Regions from separate parts of the Micromonospora arida genome, predicted to be linked through region 3. Evidence: predicted binding sites of a transcription regulator. Region 3 holds the regulator's gene; each other region holds the start of a gene.
What was found. The regulator HrcA, encoded in region 3, represses chaperone genes, less so after heat shock. The targets are predictions, from matches to a motif close to GGTTNGCACNCTCNNNNNGAGNGTGCNAACC.
Positions count from the first base shown of each region.

Region 1: the regulator HrcA is predicted to act here: its motif matches at 1,516-1,546, upstream of groL (chaperonin GroEL).
Region 2: the regulator HrcA is predicted to act here: its motif matches at 4,113-4,143, upstream of groES (co-chaperone GroES).

Region 1 covers NZ_JBIALC010000006.1:249,378-256,052, forward strand. Annotated here, with positions in the region: gene groL (chaperonin GroEL) at 1-1,321, opposite strand, end outside; gene ACFYP0_RS20005 (hypothetical protein) at 1,594-2,745, opposite strand; gene ACFYP0_RS20010 (cold-shock protein) at 2,840-3,043, opposite strand; gene ACFYP0_RS20015 (GNAT family N-acetyltransferase) at 3,368-3,898, shown strand; gene paaN (phenylacetic acid degradation protein PaaN) at 4,161-5,834, opposite strand; gene ACFYP0_RS20025 (GNAT family N-acetyltransferase) at 5,885-6,675, opposite strand, start outside.
Region 2 covers NZ_JBIALC010000008.1:179,973-186,647, forward strand. Annotated here, with positions in the region: gene ACFYP0_RS23465 (molybdopterin-dependent oxidoreductase) at 152-1,819, opposite strand; gene groL (chaperonin GroEL) at 1,954-3,594, opposite strand; gene groES (co-chaperone GroES) at 3,665-3,979, opposite strand; gene ACFYP0_RS23480 (THUMP-like domain-containing protein) at 4,239-5,450, shown strand; gene ybaK (Cys-tRNA(Pro) deacylase) at 5,461-5,940, shown strand; gene ACFYP0_RS23490 (sugar ABC transporter substrate-binding protein) at 6,120-6,675, shown strand, end outside.
Region 3 covers NZ_JBIALC010000003.1:572,638-579,312, reverse strand. Annotated here, with positions in the region: gene hemW (radical SAM family heme chaperone HemW) at 1-1,142, shown strand, start outside; gene ACFYP0_RS13915 (DUF4870 domain-containing protein) at 1,209-1,835, opposite strand; gene hrcA (heat-inducible transcriptional repressor HrcA) at 2,062-3,084, shown strand; gene dnaJ (molecular chaperone DnaJ) at 3,160-4,305, shown strand; gene ACFYP0_RS13900 (16S rRNA (uracil(1498)-N(3))-methyltransferase) at 4,307-5,041, shown strand; gene ppk2 (polyphosphate kinase 2) at 5,046-5,957, opposite strand; gene ACFYP0_RS13890 (SDR family NAD(P)-dependent oxidoreductase) at 6,030-6,675, opposite strand, start outside.

The DNA.
Region 1 (6,675 bases), on a different contig from region 3:
CGATGTTCGCACCGGTCGCCTCGTCGCCGACCAGGTCGAGCTTGTCGAAGGCGGTCTTGCCGGCCTGGACCAGCGCGACGCCACCACCCGGGACGATGCCCTCCTCGACGGCGGCCTTCGCGTTGCGAACGGCGTCCTCGATGCGGTGCTTGCGCTCCTTGAGCTCGACCTCGGTGGCCGCGCCGACCTTGATCACCGCAACGCCGCCGGCCAGCTTGGCCAGCCGCTCCTGCAGCTTCTCCCGGTCGTAGTCGGAGTCGCTCTTGTCGATCTCGGCCCGGATCTGGTTGACCCGGCCCTGGATCTGCTCGGCGTCACCGGCACCGTCGACGATGGTGGTCTCGTCCTTGGTCACCACGACCTTGCGGGCGCGGCCCAGCATGTCGAGGCTGGCGGCGTCGAGCTTGAGGCCGACCTCCTCGCTGATGACCTGACCACCGGCGAGGATGGCGATGTCGGTCAGCATGGCCTTGCGGCGGTCACCGAAGCCCGGCGCCTTGACGGCGACCGACTTGAAGGTGCCACGGACCTTGTTGACCACCAGGGTGGCGAGCGCCTCGCCCTCCAGGTCCTCGGCGATGATCAGCAGCGGCTTGCCCGACTGCATGACCTTCTCCAGGATCGGGAGCAGGTCCTTCACCGACGAGATCTTGCTGTTGGCGATCAGGATGTACGGGTCGTCGAAGACGGCCTCCATACGCTCCGGGTCGGTCATGAAGTAGGCCGAGATGTAGCCCTTGTCGAAGCGCATACCCTCGGTGAGCTCCAGCTCCAGCCCGAAGGTGTTGCTCTCCTCGACGGTGATGACGCCTTCCTTGCCGACCTTGTCCATCGCCTCGGCGATGATCTCGCCGACGGTGCTGTCGCCAGCGGAGATGGAGGCGGTGGAGGCGATCTGCTCCTTGGTCTCGACGTCCTTGGCGAGCTTGGACAGCTCCTCCGAGACGCTCGCGACCGCGGCCTCGATGCCCCGCTTCAGGGCCATCGGGTTGGCGCCAGCGGCCACGTTGCGCAGGCCCTCGCGAACCAGGGCCTGGGCCAGGACGGTCGCCGTCGTCGTGCCGTCACCGGCAACGTCGTCGGTCTTCTTGGCGACCTCCTTGACCAGCTCAGCGCCGATCTTCTCGTACGGGTCCTCGAGCTCGATCTCCTTGGCGATGCTCACACCATCGTTGGTGATGGTGGGGGCACCCCACTTCTTCTCGAGCACGACGTTGCGGCCCTTGGGGCCGAGGGTCACCTTTACGGCGTCGGCGAGCTGGTTCATGCCCCGCTCGAGGCCGCGGCGCGCCTCTTCGTCGAACGCGATCATCTTGGCCATACGGCGTTGTCCTCCTGGACACTCACGGGCCACCCGAGATGTGTGCCCCGGATGGGCCGCCTGGTGTACGCACCTTGGGACGTCGCCACCTGGCGACGACGACGTCCTTCGGCCGGGCCGGATAGCCCGCGACGACCGGCCATGTGCCGCCCCGGCGTCTCCACGCCGGTGCAACCTGGCCCCACCGTCCCGACCATTGGCACTCACGGTATGCGAGTGCCAATGACTTGTTTAGCACTCTCCCCTGCCGAGTGCAAGCACGATGCCGCCGCTCAGCCGAGTTCAGCAGCCAGTCCAGCGGTGTTCACCGGCGCCTCATGGGCGCGCTGTTCGGCGTACGTCACCAGCAGACCGATCATCTGAGCGAGGTGGGCCGGCAGGGCCAGCACGGCGGTGATCCCGATCACCACCACCGTCCCGGCGGCGGTACCCGCCGAGGAGAACGGATCCGTTCCGAGCGCGGAGGTGCCGATCCCCTCCAGGCCACCGGGGATCAGGGTGCCGACGAGCACCGCCACGGCCACCAGGGCCACCCGTCCGAGCAGCAGGCCGAGCCGGTCGTGGAACATCCGGAACGACCGACCGATCGGGTTGTGCCGTTCGAAGAGATAGACCGGGCCGGCCATGCTCAGCGCGAAGGCCAGGTAGATGCCCGGCAGCACGCAGAAACAGACACCGACGCCGACGAGCAGACTGACCAACAGGGTCCAGCCCCACAGCCCGAGTGCCCGACGCAGGCCGTAGCGCAGCGCAGACTCCAGGCTGGCCGGCTGACCGGCCGCCTGTTGGGTGATCACCCAGGTGCCGGCGGCCCACCCGACGGCCTGCACCAACCCGACCACCAGGCTGCCGCCGACCAGCAGGACCAGGAGGCTCAGCAACTCGGCGGCGAAATTGTCCGGCAGCGCGGGGGTCGACGTCGATTCGGCCTGGGCGGCCCACTTCGCCGACGGGTCCAGACCGAGGGAGACCACCGAGAGCACCGCCGCCGGCAGCACCTGGGTGAGCAGCATGATCGGCACCAACTGCCGCCAGCCCCGACGCAGCGCTCCCCCGCACCGGTTGAACCAGCCGCCGATGCCTGCACCGGGTGGCGTGACCAGGGCGTCGTTCGGGTCGAACCCGTAACCCGGCGGGTACCAGCCGACCGGCGGCCCCGGGTACCACGGCTGCCCCCCGTAGGGACCCGACCCGGGCGGGTAGCCCCCGGTGGGCGGGAACGCCCATCCCTGCGGCGGCGGGGCCGCACCCCAGGCACTCTGCGCGGGATCCCAGCCGGGCGGCGGACCGGCGGGGCCGGCCGGGGGCATGCCCGATCCCCAGCCGGGCGGCGGACCGGCGGGGCCGGGGCTGCCGGCGGGCGAGGACGGGTCCGGCTCCCCCGACCCGGGGGACGGAGTGGGCGGGGGCGGCTGGTCGGTCATGAACGCTCCTCATATCGGCTGGAACGGTTCACGATCTTCCCGGCTGCGCGCCCCTGCCGCAGCCCCGACTCGCGGGGCCGATCGGCCAGGAAGATCAGCCGATGACGCGTACGTGCTCTGCCTGTGGGCCCTTCTGACCCTGGGTGATCTCGAACTCGACCCGCTGACCGTCGTCCAGCGCCTTGTAACCGTCCATCTCGATCGCGGAGAAATGGACGAACACGTCCTGACCGCCGTCGACGGCGATGAAGCCGTAGCCCTTTTCGGCGTTGAACCACTTCACTGAGCCCTGTGCCACGGTGCACTTCCCTCACTCTGCGCGGCGTTGCCTGACTCGGCGCACGGCACGGCCGGGCGCCCCGGAGCACCGACTCAGCGATCGATGACCGCCATTGAAGCAGGTGACCGAAATCGCACGCTACACGAGGAGTGACGGCCGCGCACGGCCACAAATCAGACACACTTCGAGGCGTTCCGACCGCGCTGATCGGCCGAGTTCCGGAGCCACCGGATTCGCCCGCGTCATTGCGAATTCAGGGAGCGGCGCGGGGCGGCCCCGAGATGACGGCGATCGGGCCCAGCTCGCGAAACGCCATCCCTGCCCTGTGGTAGGCATGCGGGCATGACCACCGACATGGGCTCGCCGGCCCTGCGGCTCGCGGAGATCCGCCGAGTCCGGCCGGAGGACGCCGCCCGGATGCGGGCGCTGCGCCTGGAGATGCTGGCCGACGCGCCGTTGGCCTTCCTGGAGACCCTGGCGGACGCCGCGGCCCGACCGCACAACGAGTTCGCCGCCCGGGTCGCGTACACCTCGGCCGGTGCCGGTAACGCGCAGTTCGTCGCCGATCCGGGCGGCCGGCTGGTCGGGCACGCCGGTGGTACGACCCACCCGAACGAACCGGGGCTGACCGTGATCTACGCCGTGTACGTCACGCCGGCCTGGCGCGGCAGTGGCCTGCTCGGCGAGCTGATCGACGGGGTGGCCGCCTGGTCGCGAGCCTGTGGCCGACCGGAGCTGCTGCTGGAGGTGGTGGTCGGCAACGACCGCGCCTACCGCGCCTACCAGCGCCTGGGCTTCAAGGACACCGGGGTACGAGTCCCCCACCCGAACATCCCAGCCCTCACCGAGCTACAGATGCGCCGAACAGCCTGACCCGCAGAACCACCCAACGATCACCGCCGGCGCGCGGGTAGCCGCCGCGCTGCCGCCAGCCCTGATGATCACGCTCGATCCAGGATGTAGTGGTAACCATCCGACCAGAGACCACTACTTCCTGGATCGAGCACGATCATGGGGTACAGCAGAGGCTCCGGACCAGAGACGCCGACGACCACAGCGCCCACGGCGGGTTTCCGGGGCAGCCCGACCCGCGAGGAACGGGACCGCCCCGGAAACCCCCAAGCGCAACCGAAACTCAGACGTGCCGCCGGGACTGCACGATCCGGAACCGGTTGGCGACGTACGCCCCGTCGGTCAACGCCGAGTTGGCCGCCGCGTTGGCCCCACTGCCGTGGAAGTCGGAGAACGCCGCCGACTGGTTGACGAAGACACCGCCGGTGAGGTTGCAGGACAGGTGCACCCCGACCTCGACCGCCACCGCCTCGGTGGCGTCCAACACGGCCTCGTCGGTCGAGTAGACCCCGGCGGTGAGCGCGCCCTTCTCGCCGACCGTCCGGCGCAGCAGCTCCAGGCTGTGCGTGGTGGAGTCGGTCGCGATGGCGAACGAGATCGGCCCGAACCATTCCCGGCCGTACGTCTCCGCGTCGTCAGCGGTCAGCTTCACGATCGTGGGGGTACGCACCACCGCGTCGGCGTACGACGGGTGGGCCACGGCTCGCGACTCCAGCACCGGCTCGCCGACCTTGGTCACCTCGGCCAGCCGCTCCAGCACCCCGTCGTTGACGATGGCGCCGGTCAGCTCCACACCTCGGGCCGGGTCCGCGGTGAGCTTGCCGACTGCGGCGGCGATCCCGCCGGCCACCTCGTCGAAGCTCTTGTGCCCCTGGTCGGTCTCGATGCCCCCGGCCGGGATGAGGATGTTCTGTGAGGTGGTGCACATCTGCCCGCTGTAGAGGGTCAGCGTGAACCCGAGGTTGCGGCACATGCCGGCGAAGTCGTCGGTGGAGTCGATGACGACGGTGTTGAGGCCGGCCTTCTCGGTGTAGACCGATGCCTGCCGAGCGTGCGTCTCCAGCCAGTCGCCGTACTCGGTGGAGCCGGTGAAGTCGACGATCCGGATGGCCTGGTGCAGGGCCAGGTCGCTGGCGAGCTTCTCACCGGGCGCCTCGGCCGCCAGCATGATCAGGTTCGGGTCGAAGCCGGCCTCGGCGAGCACCTCCCGGGCGTACTTCACGGTGATGGCCAGCGGCAGCACCGCACGCGGGTGCGGCTTGACGATCACCGGGTTCCCGGTGACCAGCGAGGCGAACAGCCCGGGGTACGAGTTCCAGGTCGGGAAGGTGTTGCAGCCGATCACCAACGCCACCCCACGCGGCACCACGTGGAACGTCTTGGTCATCCGCAGCGGGTCACCCTTGCCGGCGGCCTTCTCCCAGCCCGCCGTGCCCGGGTGCCGGGTCATCTCGGCGTACGCGTACGCCAGCGCTTCCAGCGCCCGGTCCAGCGCGTGCGCGCCACCGGCCTGGAAGGCCATCACGAACGCCTGCCCGCTGGTGAACTGCACCGCGTTGGCCAGCTCGAAGATGTTCTTGTGCAGCCGGTCGAGGATCTCCAGGCAGACGCCCACCCGGGCCTGCGGGCCGGCGTCGCGCCACGCCGGCAGCGCGGCGGAGGCGGCGCCGACCAGTTCGCCGGTGCCGGCGTGCGGGTAACGCACCGCCAACTCCACCCCGAACGGGCTCGTCTCGGTGGCGACCCGAACGCCGGAGCCGGGCTGGTCGAGCGGGAAGTCACCGCCGAGGTACGCCTCGAAGGCGGCCTTACCGTCGGCGGCGGCGCTCTCGCCGTACACCCGGGGGCTGGGGGATTCGGGATAGGCGGACCAGTAGCCCCGCTCCGTGATCGCGGTCAGCGCACGGTTGAGGGTGTCGGCGTGCCTGTCGTACAGGGGATGCGGGGTCTCCGTCATGCCCGCCATCATGCCTGAGTCAGGTCCGCGAGCAGTAGCGCCGATACCTGTCAGAGGGTGAGCTGCCAGTCGGTCCAGGAGTCCACCGGGCGGAAGCCGAGCTGCTCGTTGATCGACACCATGTAGCTGTTGCTCGCCGCGTTCCAGGTGTCGATCACCTGTACCGCCGGTTCGTGGGTGAGCAGGTGATGCAGGTTCTCGGCCTTGGCGATGAGGCCGAGCCGGTGCCCACGGTGGGCCGGGTCGACGAGGGTGATCTGCTGGTACGCGTGCCAGTCGGCGGCAGCGCCCACGTCCAGCAGGGTCCAGGCGACCAGCCGGCCGGACGCCTCGTGTCGCATCCCGAGGTGGTAGCGCCGCCGGCCCCGGGCGTCCAGCGCCCGTTCGTTGCCGCGGATGCGCTCGGCGTCCACCTGCTCCGGCTCCCACTGCACGTCGCCCATGGGTGCGTCCATGAGCAACCGGCCGTCCAGGTAGGCGATGTCCGCCACGTACTCCTCCGGGGTGGAGCCCTGCCAGCAGACCGAGTGATAGCCCTCGGCTCGCGGTCGGGCCTCGGCGAGCGCCGCCCGCAGGGCGACCCGGTCGATGTCGCCGACGTCGAGCCGGCGACGCACCTCGGTGAGGGCGGGCTGGGCGCCGGTCGCGGCGGCGAACGCGTCACCGGCCACGCTTCGGGCCTGCCCGCCGGGCAGCGCGGAGACGGCCATCGCCACCACCCGCTTGCGGCCGTGCTCACGGAGCAGGCGCAGCCCGTACTCGTGCAGGGCTCGGCCAACGCCCCGACGCCGCAGCTGCGGATGCACCAGCAGCTCGGCGGTGGCGTTGTCGGTGTTGTCGA
Region 2 (6,675 bases), on a different contig from region 3:
ACGGAAAGTGTCCAAGATCTGCATGCACGGTCTGGGGTACCACCGGTCAACCGGCCGGCCCGCCCACCCGAAGGAGAGTCGCGGGAAGCCGCAAGGCAGGTCGCGGACACCGGTCACGGACACAGCCCGGGCGGCGACGCCATGGCGTGGATCAGCGGACGGTGACGGTGACCGTGTGCCAGCCGGTGGCGCCGTCCGGGACGACATCCTGGGTACGTTCGGTTTGGGTTTCACCTGTCGCGTCCGTCGCGCGGACCTGGAGCCGGTGCTCGCCCGGGGTGGCGTCCCAGCGCCAGGACCATTGCACCCACGTGTCCACCGACACGGTCGGGGCCAACGCGGCTTCCTGCCACGGGCCGTCGTCGACGCGTACCTCGACGCGACGGATGCCCCGGTGCTGCGCCCAGGCCACCCCGGCGACGGTCACCGGCCCGGCGGTCAGCCGGTTACGCCCCCGGGGCGTGTCGATCCGGGACTGGGTCTTGATGGGGCCCTGGGGGGACCAGCCGCGTGGCACCCAGTACGCGTCGAAGTCGGCGAATCGGGTCAGCTCCAGTTCGGTCACCCATTTGCAGGCCGATACGTAGCCGTAGAGACCCGGCACCACCACTCGGACCGGGAAGCCGTGCTCGACCGGCAGCGGCTCGCCGTTCATCCCGACGGCCAGCAGCGCGTCCCGTCCGTCGCGCAGCGCGGCGGTGGGGGTGCCGCAGGTCCAGCCGTCGACCGACCGGCCGACCACCTGGTCGGCGTCGTCGTCCGGCTCGACCTCGTCCAGTAGTTCCCGCAGGGGTACGCCGAGCCACAGGGCATTGCCGATCAGGTCCCCGCCCACCTCGTTGGAGACGCAGGCCAGCGTGACGTACCGCTCGACCAGCGGTCGGGCCAGCAGATCCGCGTAGCTGTAGGTGCGTTCCCTACCGACCCGTCCGTGGATCCGCAGCCGCCAGGTGTCCGGGTCGACCTGGGGCACCACCAGCGCGGTGTCGATCCGGTAGAACCCGAAGTTCGGGGTGACGTACGGCGCGAGCTGCGTCAGTGAGAGGTCCGCGCCCGCCGGCACGGCCGGTGCGGGGGCTACCGGCGCGGGCAGGCGGATCGCGTCGCGGGCTGCGGACACGCCGCGCCGGCCCGCCAGCCAGCGCCCACCGAGACCGGCCACCACGGCCGTGCCGAGCAGCACACCGCTGCCGGTGAGGAAACGCCGCCGCGACTCCGGGTCCACTTCGGCAGGCCCGACCGGTTCGACCGCCGCCGTCGGCCCGGCGGGAGTCACCGGCACCGGCCCTGCCGGGGACACCGGCACCGACTCGCCCGGCGACACCGGGCCACCCGGTAACGCCGGACCAGCGGACGGCGTGGGTGGTGACCAGGTCCAGGGGTCCAGCTCGAACGGTCCGCCGATGAACAGCCAGAGCACCAGGGCGCCGAGACCGGCGCCGACCAGGGACGGCAGCGCGTCGGCGAGGTCAGCGCCGGAGCGGGTCAACGCGGCGGCCACGCCGATGGCGCCGAACGCGGCGATGCCGGCCAGGCCGAGTGCCAGTCGGCGGACCGCCAGTACGCCGAAGAGGGCGGCGAAGCCTCCCAGCAACACGGCCGTGCCGACCAGCAGCGCGATCTTGTCGGCGGTGCCGAAGAGGTCGATGGCGAGTTGCTTCAGCGATTCGGGGACGGCGTCGACGATGACACCGCCGACCGCGACCAGGGGCGCCGACCGGGGACCGGTCAACACCGCGACCGGTTCGGCGATCCCGATCGCGACGGCGGCGGCGGTGATTCCGGCCAACGCGGCGTACCGCCGTGACGTGGTGCTCATCGGCCCAGTGTGCGCGATCATCTCGCCCGGTCGCCAACAACGTCAGCGTTCGGTAATGACCTACCAGCACGCAAGAACGAGCCGGGGCGCACCGCCTTACGGCGGTACGCCCCGGAACGGGTGTCGCTACCGGATCAGAAGCCCGGGCCGTGCTGGTGGCCGTGACCGTGGCCGTGCCCGCCGCCGGCGGCCGGCTCGGCCTGCTCCGGCTTCTCCACCACGAGGCTCTCCGTGGTGAGCAGCAGACCGGCGATCGAGGCGGCGTTGGTGACCGCGTTGCGGGTCACCTTCACCGGGTCGATGATGCCGGCCTTGACCAGGTCGACGTACTCGCCCTTGGCGGCGTCGAGGCCGTTGCCCCACTTGAGGTCGGCGACCTTCTGCGTCACGACGTAACCGTCGTGACCGGCGTTCTGGGCGATCCAGCGCAGCGGCTCGACGAGCGCCTTGCGCACGACCGAGACGCCAACCTTTTCGTCACCGGTGAAGCCCAGGTCGTCGTCGAGCACCGAGAGGATCTGCACCAGGGCGGCGCCGCCGCCGGGCACGGTGCCCTCCTCGACCGCAGCCTTGGTCGCCGCGATGGCGTCCTCGATGCGGTGCTTGCGCTCCTTCATCTCGACCTCGGTCGCCGCGCCGGCCTTGATGACGGCGATGCCACCGGAGAGCTTCGCCAGCCGCTCGGCCAGCTTCTCCCGGTCCCAGTCGGAGTCGGAGGCCTCGATCTCCTTGCGGATCTGGGAGACCCGGTCGGTGACGTCGGCCTTCTGGCCACCGCCGTCGACGATCGTGGTGTTCTCCTTGTCGACCACGACGCGCCGGGCGGTGCCGAGCACCTCCAGGCCGACCTGGTCGAGCTTGTAGCCCAGCTCCGGGGCGACCAGCTCGGCGCCCGTGGAGATCGCGATGTCCTGGAGCATTGCCTTGCGCCGGTCACCGAAGCCCGGGGCCTTGACCGCGCAGACCTTGAGGGTCTTGCGCAGCGAGTTGACCACCAGGGTGGAGAGCGCCTGGCCGTCCACGTCCTCGGCGATGATCAGCAGGGGCTTGCTGTTCTGCAGGACCTTCTCCAGCAGCGGCAGCAGCTCCTCGATCGCCGAGATCTTCTGGGTGGTGACCAGGATGTACGCGTCCTCAAGGACGGACTCCTGACCCTCCAGGTCGGTGACGAAGTTCGGCGAGATGAAGCCCTTGTCGAACTGGAGACCTTCGGTCACGTCCAGTTCGGTGGTGAGCATCGAGCCTTCCTCGACGGTGATGACACCGTCGCGGCCGACGCGCTCCATCGCCTCGGCGATCAGATCGCCGATCGTGGAGTCCTGCGCGGAGATCGTCGCCACGTTCGCGATCGACTCCTTGCTGGTGACCTCGGCGGCCTTGCCGAGCAGCGCCTCGGAGACCTTCATGGCCGCCGCGTCGATGCCCCGCTTGAGACCGGCCGGGTTGGTCCCGGCGGTCACGTTGCGCAGACCCTCGCGAACCATCGCCTGGGCCAGCACGGTCGCGGTGGTGGTGCCGTCGCCGGCGACGTCGTTGGTCTTGGTCGCCACCTCCTTGACCAGCTGCGCGCCAAGGTTCTCGTACGGGTTGGTGAGCTCGATCTCCTTGGCGATGGTCACACCATCGTTGGTGATCGTCGGCGCACCGAATTTCTTGTCCAGGACGACGTTGCGCCCGCGCGGGCCGAGGGTGACCTTGACCGCGTCCGCGAGGGCGTTGACACCGTGCTCCAGCAGGTGCCGGGCGTCGTCCGAGAAGCTCAGGATCTTCGCCATTAATGTCCCTTCGAAGCGCCATTGCCCCGGCCCGGCGAGCCGGACCGGGGCAGTGGCACTGATCGGTTGCTTACTTCTCGATGACCGCGAGGACGTCGCGGGCGGAGAGCACCAGGTACTCCTCGCCGGCGTACTTGACCTCGGTGCCGCCGTACTTCGAGTAAAGGACGGTGTCGCCGACCTGCACGTCAACCGGAACCCGGTTGCCGTTGTCGTCGACGCGCCCCGGGCCCACAGCGAGGACAGTGCCCTCCTGCGGCTTCTCCTTGGCGGTGTCGGGGATCACGATGCCCGACGCCGTGGTGGTCTCAGCCTCGTTCGCCTGGACCACGATGCGGTCCTCGAGCGGCTTGATCGCAACCTTGGTCGCGGTAGTCACGGGCATACCCTCCTGGGGTACTGGTTTCGTTGCTGGCCAGCGGGGCTGACCATCGTCAATCTGCCTCATGCCACCGGGCGGTGCCGTCGTCGCGGGTGCCGGTCCGCCTGGCGTGCGCACCCGGGTCGCGAGACCCGGAAGCTGGCACCCTCAGGGTGAGAGTGCTAATCGCAGGTTATTCCGTGGCTAGCACTCCGTCAAGGAGAGTGCCAGCGAGTCGCGCCCCGCCAGCCAGGATTTCCGGGTGGGCCGGGACAATGGCGGGGTGGATCTCGATCAGCTGGCGGCGCTGCGTACCCCTGAGGGGTCGGCCGCGCTCACGGCGGCGGCCGACCTGGCCGGCGGTGATCCACTGGTAGCGGCGTCGGCGCTGCGCGCGACCGGCGTGCCGCCGACGTTGGCCGCGGCGGCACTGACCCAGGCCGAGCTGCGCCACCGGGCGGTGGGCAAGTTCGGCTCGGCCGCCGCTGGGATGTTCCTCACCCGTCCCGGCCTGGAGCAGGCCACCCGCCGGGTGGTCGCCGACCGTCGGGCCGCCCGGTTGTACGCGGCCGGCGTGCGCACCCTGGCCGACCTCGGGTGCGGGCTCGGGGCCGACGCGCTGGCCGCCGCCCGCGCCGGCATCCGGGTGTACGGCGTGGAGGCCGACCCGGTGACCGCGGCGATGGCCGCCGCCAACGCCGAGGCGGCGGGCCTGGCCGAGCTGTTCACTGTCGAGTGCGGCGACGCGACCGGGTTCGACGTGTCAGGGGTCGACGGGGTCTTCTGCGATCCGGCCCGCCGCGCCACCGGCACCGGGCGGCGGATCTTCGACCCGCGCGCCTACTCGCCACCGTGGGACTTCGTGACCGGGCTGGCCGAGCGGGTGCCGCGCACAGTGGTGAAGGTGGCGCCGGGCCTGGACCACGCGCTCATTCCGGCGGGTGCGGAGGCGGAGTGGGTCGGCGTGGACGGCGACCTGGTCGAGGCCGCGCTCTGGTGCGGCGAGCTGGCGGAGGTGCCCCGCCGCGCAACCCTCTACCGTCAGCGGGGCGCTGAGGCCCACCGCCACGAGCTCACCGGCTCGGGTGCCGCCGAGGCGCCGGTCGGGCCGCCGCGTCGCTACCTGTACGACCCGGACCCGGCGGTGGTGCGCGCGCACCTCGTGGCCGAACTGGCCACCGAACTGGACGCCACCCTGGGCGATCCGAGCATCGCCTACCTCTACGCCGACCAGCCGATCCGCACCCCGTACGCGCGCTGTCTGGAGATCACCGACGTGCTGCCGTTCTCGCTCAAGCGCCTGCGGGCGCTGCTGCGCGACCGCCGGGTGGGCCGGGTGGAGATCCTCAAGCGGGGTTCGGCGCTCACCCCGGAGCAGCTCCGGCGGGACCTGCGGCTGGCCGGGGACGCGGCGGCGAGTCTGGTGCTCACCCGCGTCGACGGCGCACCGACGGTGCTGATCGGCCAGCCGGTCGACTGGCGCCATCTCGACTAGCCTCGTCGCTGTGGCGGGACAGGGCACGCCGGCAACGGCACTCTTGGTCAAGCGCGGAATCGCGCATCGCACCCATCCGTACCGGGTGGCGCCGGACGCCCCGAACTACGGCGCGTTGGTGGCGGTGGCGCTCGACGTGGCACCGGAGCGCGTGTTCAAGTCTCTGGTGACCGAGGTCGACGGCGCGCTCACCGTGGCGGTCGTTCCGGTCACCGGCGAGCTGGATCTCAAGGCGCTCGCGGCGGCGGTCGGCGGCAAGCGGGCCGCGTTGGCCGACCGGGCCGTCGCCGAGCGGGCCACCGGTTACGTACGCGGTGGGATCAGCCCGCTCGGGCAGCGTCGACGGTTGCCCACAGTGCTGGACGAATCCGCGCTGGATCTCCCGACGATCTACGTCTCGGCTGGTCGGCGTGGTCTGCAACTCGAACTGGCCCCGGCGGATCTGGTGGCGCTGACCGACGCCCGCACCGCGCCGTTGCAGACCCACTGACGGCCTTCGTTACGTCGACTCCCCCGTGGGATACCCGCGGAGTAACAGTCGCGTTGCTGAATTGTTATCGCTCCCAACAAACTATGCACCTGCGCGGTCTTGTGGAGCCGGTGTGACGCGAAATACGTTGCCGGACACAACAAAACAACACCTCCCCCACCTCCGAAAGGACCCTGCACATGCGTAAGGGGATCCTCACCATCGCCGCCGTGGGCCTGCTCACGACCGGCGGCTTGACCGCCTGTGGCGACGACTCCGGCGACAAGGCCGCCTCCACCAAGACCCCCAAGATCGGCGTGATCCTCCCGGACAGCAAGTCCTCGGCCCGCTGGGAAACGGCGGACCGCCGGTTCCTGGAGGAGGCGTTCAAGGCGGCCAACGTCAAGTACGACATCCAGAACGCCCAGAACGACAAGACCGCCTTCCAGACCATCGCCGACCAGATGATCACCGGTGGCGTGACCGCCCTGATGATCGTCAACCTGGACTCCGGCACCGGCAAGGCCGTGCTGGACAAGGCCAAGTCGCAGGGCGTCGCCACCATCGACTACGACCGGCTCACCCTCGGTGGCTCGGCCCAGTACTACGTCAGCTTCGACAACGAGACCGTCGGCAAGCTCCAGGGCGAGGGTCTGTCGAAGTGCCTGACCGAAAAGGGCGCCAAGAACCCGGTCGTCTCGTACCTGAACGGCTCCCCCACCGACAACAACGCCACCCTGTTCAAAGCCGGCTACG
Region 3 (6,675 bases):
GCGGCTTCGGCGTGTACGTGCACGTGCCGTTCTGCGCCAGCCGCTGCGGATACTGCGACTTCAACACCTACACCGCCGCCGAACTGGGCGGCGGTGCCAGCCGCGAGGGGTACGCCGACACCGTGCTGGCCGAGCTGACGCTCGCCGCCCGGGTGCTCGGCGACACCCCGCCGCCCCGGGTCGACACCGTCTTCGTCGGCGGCGGCACCCCGACCCTGCTCCCCGCCGACGACCTGGCCCGCATCCTCGACGGCATCGACCGCACCTGGGGGCTGGCCGCCGACGCCGAGGTGACCACCGAGGCCAACCCCGAGTCGGTCACCCCGGAATCGTTGAAGCTGCTGCGGGCCGCCGGCTACACCCGGATCTCGCTGGGCATGCAGTCCGCCTCCCCGGGGGTGCTAGCGATCCTGGACCGCAAACACAGCGCCGGCCGGGCCACCGCCGCCGCCCTGGAGGCGCGCGACGCCGGGTTCGAGCACGTCAACCTGGACCTGATCTACGGCACCCCGGGGGAGCGGGCCGAGGACTTCGCCGCCTCACTGGAGCAGGTCGTCGCCGCCGGGGTGGACCACGTCAGCGCGTACGCCCTGATCGTCGAGGACGGCACCAGGCTCGCCGCCCGGATGCGGCGTGGCGAGCTGGCGTACCCCAGTGACGACGTGGCCGCGGACCGCTACCTGGCCGCGGAGGCCGCGCTCGACGCGGCCGGGCTCTCCTGGTACGAGGTCTCCAACTGGGCCCGCACCGAGGAGGCTCGCTGCCGGCACAACCTGCTCTACTGGACCGGCGCGGACTGGTGGGGGCTGGGGCCGGGGGCGCACAGCCACGTCGGTGGGGTGCGCTGGTGGAACGTGAAGCACCCCTCGGCGTACGCCAAGCGGTTGGCCGCCGGGGAGTCTCCCGGCCTGGCCCGGGAGGTGCTCACTGTCGACGAGGCGCACATGGAGGACGTGATGCTCCGGCTGCGGCTGGCCAGCGGCCTCCCGCTGGGGGTGCTCGACGCCACCGGCCGGGCCGGCGCCGAGCGGGCGCTGGCCGGCGGCCTGCTGGCCGCCGACGAGTACGCCGCCGGCCGGGCGGTGCTCACAGTGCGCGGGCGGCTGCTCGCCGACGCGGTCGTCCGCGACCTGCTGCCCTGAGGACACCGCCGCCCCGGAACCGGGGCAGCGGTGTTCCGGACCGGCCGGGGGAGCGGCCGGCCCGGTTCACTTGATGAAGTTGGCCGTCATCGGGTAGCGGTACGGGGTGCCCTCGTTGGCCTTGATGCCGGCGATGATCCCGAACAGGATCTGGATCACCACGACGGCGATGCTGGGCAGGAAGAGCAGGCACCAGCTCACGAAGAGCAGCACGAACGCGATGATCGACCAGAGGATCTGGAAGTTCAGGGCGGCCAGGGCGTGCGCCCGGACGGTCGGCGACTGCTGGCCGCGGGCCAGGTAGGCGATCAGCGGGGCGACGAAGCCCAGCGGACCGAAGCTGACCAGCGCGCCGAGGGCCCCGCCGAAGTGCGCGACCAGGGCCCAGGTCTTGTCCTCGTTGTTGGCGTAGCCGCCGCCGGGGCCGCCGTAGGCACCGCCGGCCGGGTAGCCGCCGGGCGGGGGATAGCCCCCGGGTGGGGGGTAACCGCCTGCCGGAGGGTAGCCGCCTGACGGCGGTTGGTCACCGGTGGGCGGCGGATAGCCACCGGGCGGGGGATAGCCGGCCGGCCCGGGCGCCCCGGACAGTGGTGCGGTGGGCGGCTCGGCCGACGGGGACGGGCCTGGGGAGGTGGGCTCCGGCGGGTAGTTGCCGGGGTCGCCCGACCCGGGAGGGCGAGGAGGTTCAGTCATGGATGTCACGGTAGGGGCCCGTGGCAACGCCGCACCAGAGCGACACCGCCTGGCAGTGTGGGCCGATCGGCCCAACGCAGGTGGCGTGGACCGCACCGACGGGTGGCCGTTGATCATCGCGTCGGCGGGCCCGCCGACGTAGACTGGCACTCGTTACAGTCGAGTGCCAGGACGGCCCGGCCGGCCCAGAGCGCCGGCGGCCGACGTGCGACAGGAGGTGCGGAGGATGGGTCTCGACGACCGTAAACTCGCCGTGCTCCGCGCCATCGTCGAAGACTACGTCTCCACCCAGGAGCCGGTCGGCAGCAAGGCGCTGGTCGAGCGACACCAGCTCGGGGTCTCCCCGGCCACGGTCCGCAACGACATGGCCGTGCTGGAGGAGGAGGGCTACATCCGGCAGCCGCACACCAGTGCCGGCCGGGTGCCCACCGACCGCGGCTACCGCCTCTTCGTCGACCGGTTGTCCCGGGTCAAGCCGCTCAGCCCGGCCGAGCGCCGGGCCATCGAGCGCTTCCTGGTCGGCGCGGTCGACCTCGACGACGTGGTGCACCGCACGGTGCGGTTGCTCGCCCAGCTGACCCGGCAGGTCGCCGTCGTGCAGTACCCGAGCCTGGCCCGCTCCTCGGTGCGTCACCTGGAGCTGGTGCCGATCTCCACCACCCGACTGATGCTCGTCATGATCGCCGACACCGGGCGGGTGGAGCAGCGACTCGTGGAGCTGCCCGGGCCGGTGCCCGCCGACGACGTCACCGACCTGCGCCGACTGATCAACGAGAAGCTCGCCAACGCCCGGCTGTCCGAGACGCCGCCGCTGGTGCAGGCGCTGGTCGAGGAAGCGCCGACCGGCCTGCGTCCGACCATGACCACGCTCGCCACCGTCCTGCTGGAGACGCTTGTCGAACGGCACGAGGAGCGGATCGCGCTCGCCGGCACCGCGAACCTCACCCGGGGCGGCCTGCTCGACTTCCAGGGCTCCCTGCGGCCGATCCTCGAAGCCCTGGAGGAGGAGGTCGTGCTGCTCAAGCTCATCGGTGAGACCGAGCCGAGCACGACCCGGGTGCTGATCGGCGACGAGAACGAGTTCGACAACCTGCGCGCCGCCTCGGTGGTCAGCACCGGGTACGGCCCGGGCACCACCATCGTGGGCGGCCTGGGGGTGCTGGGGCCCACCCGGATGGACTACCCCGGCAACATCGCCACGGTGCGCGCCGTGGCACGCTACGTGGGCGAGTTGCTGGCCCAGAACTGATTGGTCAGGGCCGATGCGGCCGGCTGCGGCCGCCGACCGGCGCAACGCGAGACGAACATGAGGACACGGAACGCAGTGGCCAGGGACTACTACGGCATTCTCGGTGTGAGCCGGGAAGCCTCCGATGACGAGATCAAGCGCGCCTACCGCAAGCTGGCACGCCAGTTCCACCCGGACGTCAATCCGGACCCGGAGGCTCAGGAGAAGTTCAAGGACATCAACGCCGCGTACGAGGTCCTCTCGGACGACCGGAAGCGGCAGATCGTCGACCTGGGTGGCGACCCGCTCGCCCCGGGTGGCGGCGGTGCCGGCGGCCCGGGTGGCCCCGGAGGCGCCGGCCCGTTCGTCGGTTTCCAGGACATCATGGACGCGTTCTTCGGCGGTGCCGGAGGTGGCGCCCGTGGCCCACGGCCGCGTACCCGGCCGGGCGCCGACGCGATCCTGCGGCTCGAACTCGACCTGCACGAGACGGCCTTCGGTGTGGAGGCCCCGATCACCGTCGACACCGCGGTGCTCTGCACCACCTGCTCCGGGGCCGGCACGGCCGCCGGCACGCACCTGGCGACCTGCGAGGCGTGCGGCGGTCGGGGCGAGGTGCAGTCGGTGCAGCGCACCTTCCTCGGCCAGGTGGTCTCCGCCCGGCCGTGCACCGTGTGCCAGGGCTACGGCACCACCATCCCGCACCCCTGCCCCACCTGCGCCGGCGACGGCCGGGTGCGGACCCGCCGTTCGCTGACCGTCAAGATCCCGGCCGGCGTCGAGGACGGCATGCGGATCCGGCTGGCCCAGCAGGGCGAGGTGGGCCCCGGCGGTGGCACCGCCGGTGACCTCTACGTGGAGATCCACGAACGCCCGCACGACGTGTACTCCCGCAAGGGCGACGACCTGCACTGCCGGGTCACCGTGCCGATGACGGCGGCGGCGCTGGGCACCCGGCTGACCATCAAGACGCTGGACAGCGAGGAGACCGTCGACGTCAAGGCCGGCACCCAGCCGGCCAGCACGCTGCGACTGCGCGCCCGGGGCGTGCCGCACCTGCGCGGCACCGGCCGAGGCGACCTCTACGTCCACCTGGACGTGCGGACGCCCACCAAGCTCGACCCGGACCAGGAGAAGATGCTGCGCGACTTCGCCAAGACCCGTGGTGAGGAGGTCGCCGAGCTGTCCAAGCAGGGCGGCTTCTTCTCCCGGATGCGCGACGCGTTCAACGGGCACGCCTGAGGTGTCCGCACCGCTTTTCCTGGTCGATGCGCTGCCCACCGGCGACGCGCTGACCCTGGACGGCCCGGAGGGGCACCACGCCGCCACCGTGCAGCGGTTGCGCGTCGGCGAGGAGCTGCTGCTCGCCGACGGTCGGGGCGGCACGGCCGCCGCCGTGGTCACCGCCGTCGGCCGGGGCAGCCTGGAGGTCACCATCACCTCCCGGGGGTACGCGGACGCGCCCGTACCCCGGCTGGTGACCGTGCAGGGCATCGCCAAGGGCGACCGGGGTGAGCTGGCCGTGCAGGCGATGACCGAGGTCGGGGTGGACGAGATCGTGCCCTGGGCGGCCTCGCGTTCGGTGACCCAGTGGCGCGGCGACCGGGGCGTACGCGCCCGGGAGAAGTGGGTGGCCACCGCCCGGGAGGCGGCCAAGCAGGCCCGCCGGCCGTGGCTGCCGGTGGTGGCCGGTGCGCCGGACGAGTCCACCGCCACCGTTGCCCGCCGGATCGCCGGTGCCGCCGTCGGGTTCGTGCTGCACGAGGAGGCCGACGACCGGCTCACCACCGCCGAGCTGCCCTCCACCGGCGAGATCGTGCTGGTGATCGGCCCGGAAGGTGGCATCGCCCCGGCCGAGTTGACCGCCTTCGCCGAGGCCGGCGGGCGACCCGTACGCCTCGGGCCGGCCGTCCTGCGCACCTCCACTGCCGGGGTGGCGGCCCTCAGCGTGCTCGCCACCCGCCTCGGCCGCTGGTGATCGTTCAGGGCCTCGGGAACACCGGTACGACCTCCTCCTCCGGCCCCAGGTCCAGCCCAGCGTTTCCGATGATCTGCGGGTCCGGTGTGCCGACCACCTCGGGGTCCTTGCCGGTGTAGTCGAAGCGGTGCAGCACGTGTCGTATCGCCTCGAGCCGGGCCCGCTTCTTGTCGTTGCTCTTCACCACCGTCCACGGCGCGTCGGCCGTGTCGGTCCAGAAGAACATCGCCTCCTTGGCCTCGGTGTATTCGTCCCACCGGTCGAGTGAGGCGATGTCCATCGGGGACAGCTTCCACTGCCGGACCGGGTCGACCTGACGGATCGCGAACCGGGTGCGCTGCTCGTTCTGGGAGACGGAGAACCAGAACTTGACCAGCCGGATGCCCGAGCGCACCAGCATCCGTTCCAGCTCCGGGGCCTGCCGCAGGAACTCCAGGTACTCCTTACGGCTGCAGAATCCCATCACCCGCTCCACGCCGGCCCGGTTGTACCAGGAACGGTCGAACAGCACGATCTCGCCGGCCGCCGGCAGGTGTGCCAGCCACCGCTGGAAGTACCACTGGGCGGCTTCCCGCTCGTCCGGCTTGGCGAGCGCCACCACCGACGCGCCACGCGGGTTGAGGTGCTCCATGAAGCGCTTGATGGTGCCGCCCTTGCCGGCGGCGTCCCGGCCCTCGAAGAGGATCACCAAACGCTCGCCGGACTCCTTGATCCAGTCTTGGAGCTTCAGCAGCTCGATCTGGAGCAGCCGCTTGTCACGGTCGTACTCCTCGCGGTCCAGTCGCTCGTCGTACGGGTAGTCCTCACGCCAGGTGTCGACGGGGGTGCCGTCGGGGCGGAGCAGGACAGGGTCGTCGTCGTGGCCATCGGCCACCCGGTAGTCGGCGGTGAGGTCCAGCAGCGCGGAGTCGGCCATGTCGGTGAGACTTACCCGCCCACGAACCGCCAACCACCTCCCTGGCCAGGTGATCTGCCGCCGGCGTCGACCTCAACTGCGCAGGTAGGAGGCGCCGTTGAGGTCGATGATCGTGCCGGAGGCCCACTCGGCCTGCGGCGAGGCCAGCCAGTGCACGGCGGCGGCGATCTCCTCCGGTTTGCCCACCCGGTCGAACGGGCTCTGCGCCCGGATGGCCACGCCCTCCTCACCGCGCAGGTACTCGGTGACCATGTCGGTCGCCACGAAGCCCGGCGCGACGGTGGCGACCGCGATGCCGTACGGCGCGAGCGCCACGGCGAGGGACTGGCCCAGCGCGTTCAGCCCCGCCTTGCTGGCGCCGTACGCCGGCTGGTGCGGCTCGCCACGGAACGCGCCACGGGACGAGACGTTCACGATCCGCCCACCGCGTTCGCGCATGTGCTGGGCGGCACACCAGATGACGTTGCCGGCGCCGGTCAGGTTGGTCTCCAGCACCTGCCGCCACCGCTGCTGCCACTCCTCGTACGAGGCGCCGAAGATCGGGTGCGGGTCGTCCCGGTCGCCGTACGTCCCGGCGTTGTTGACCAGCACGTCCAGCCCGCCGAGCAGTTCGGCGGCCCGGTCGACCATGACCCGGACCGCGTCCGGATCGGTGAGGTCGGCGCGGACCACCACGTGCCCGGTGCCCGGTAGCTGCGCGCGTAGTTCCTCGGCCGCG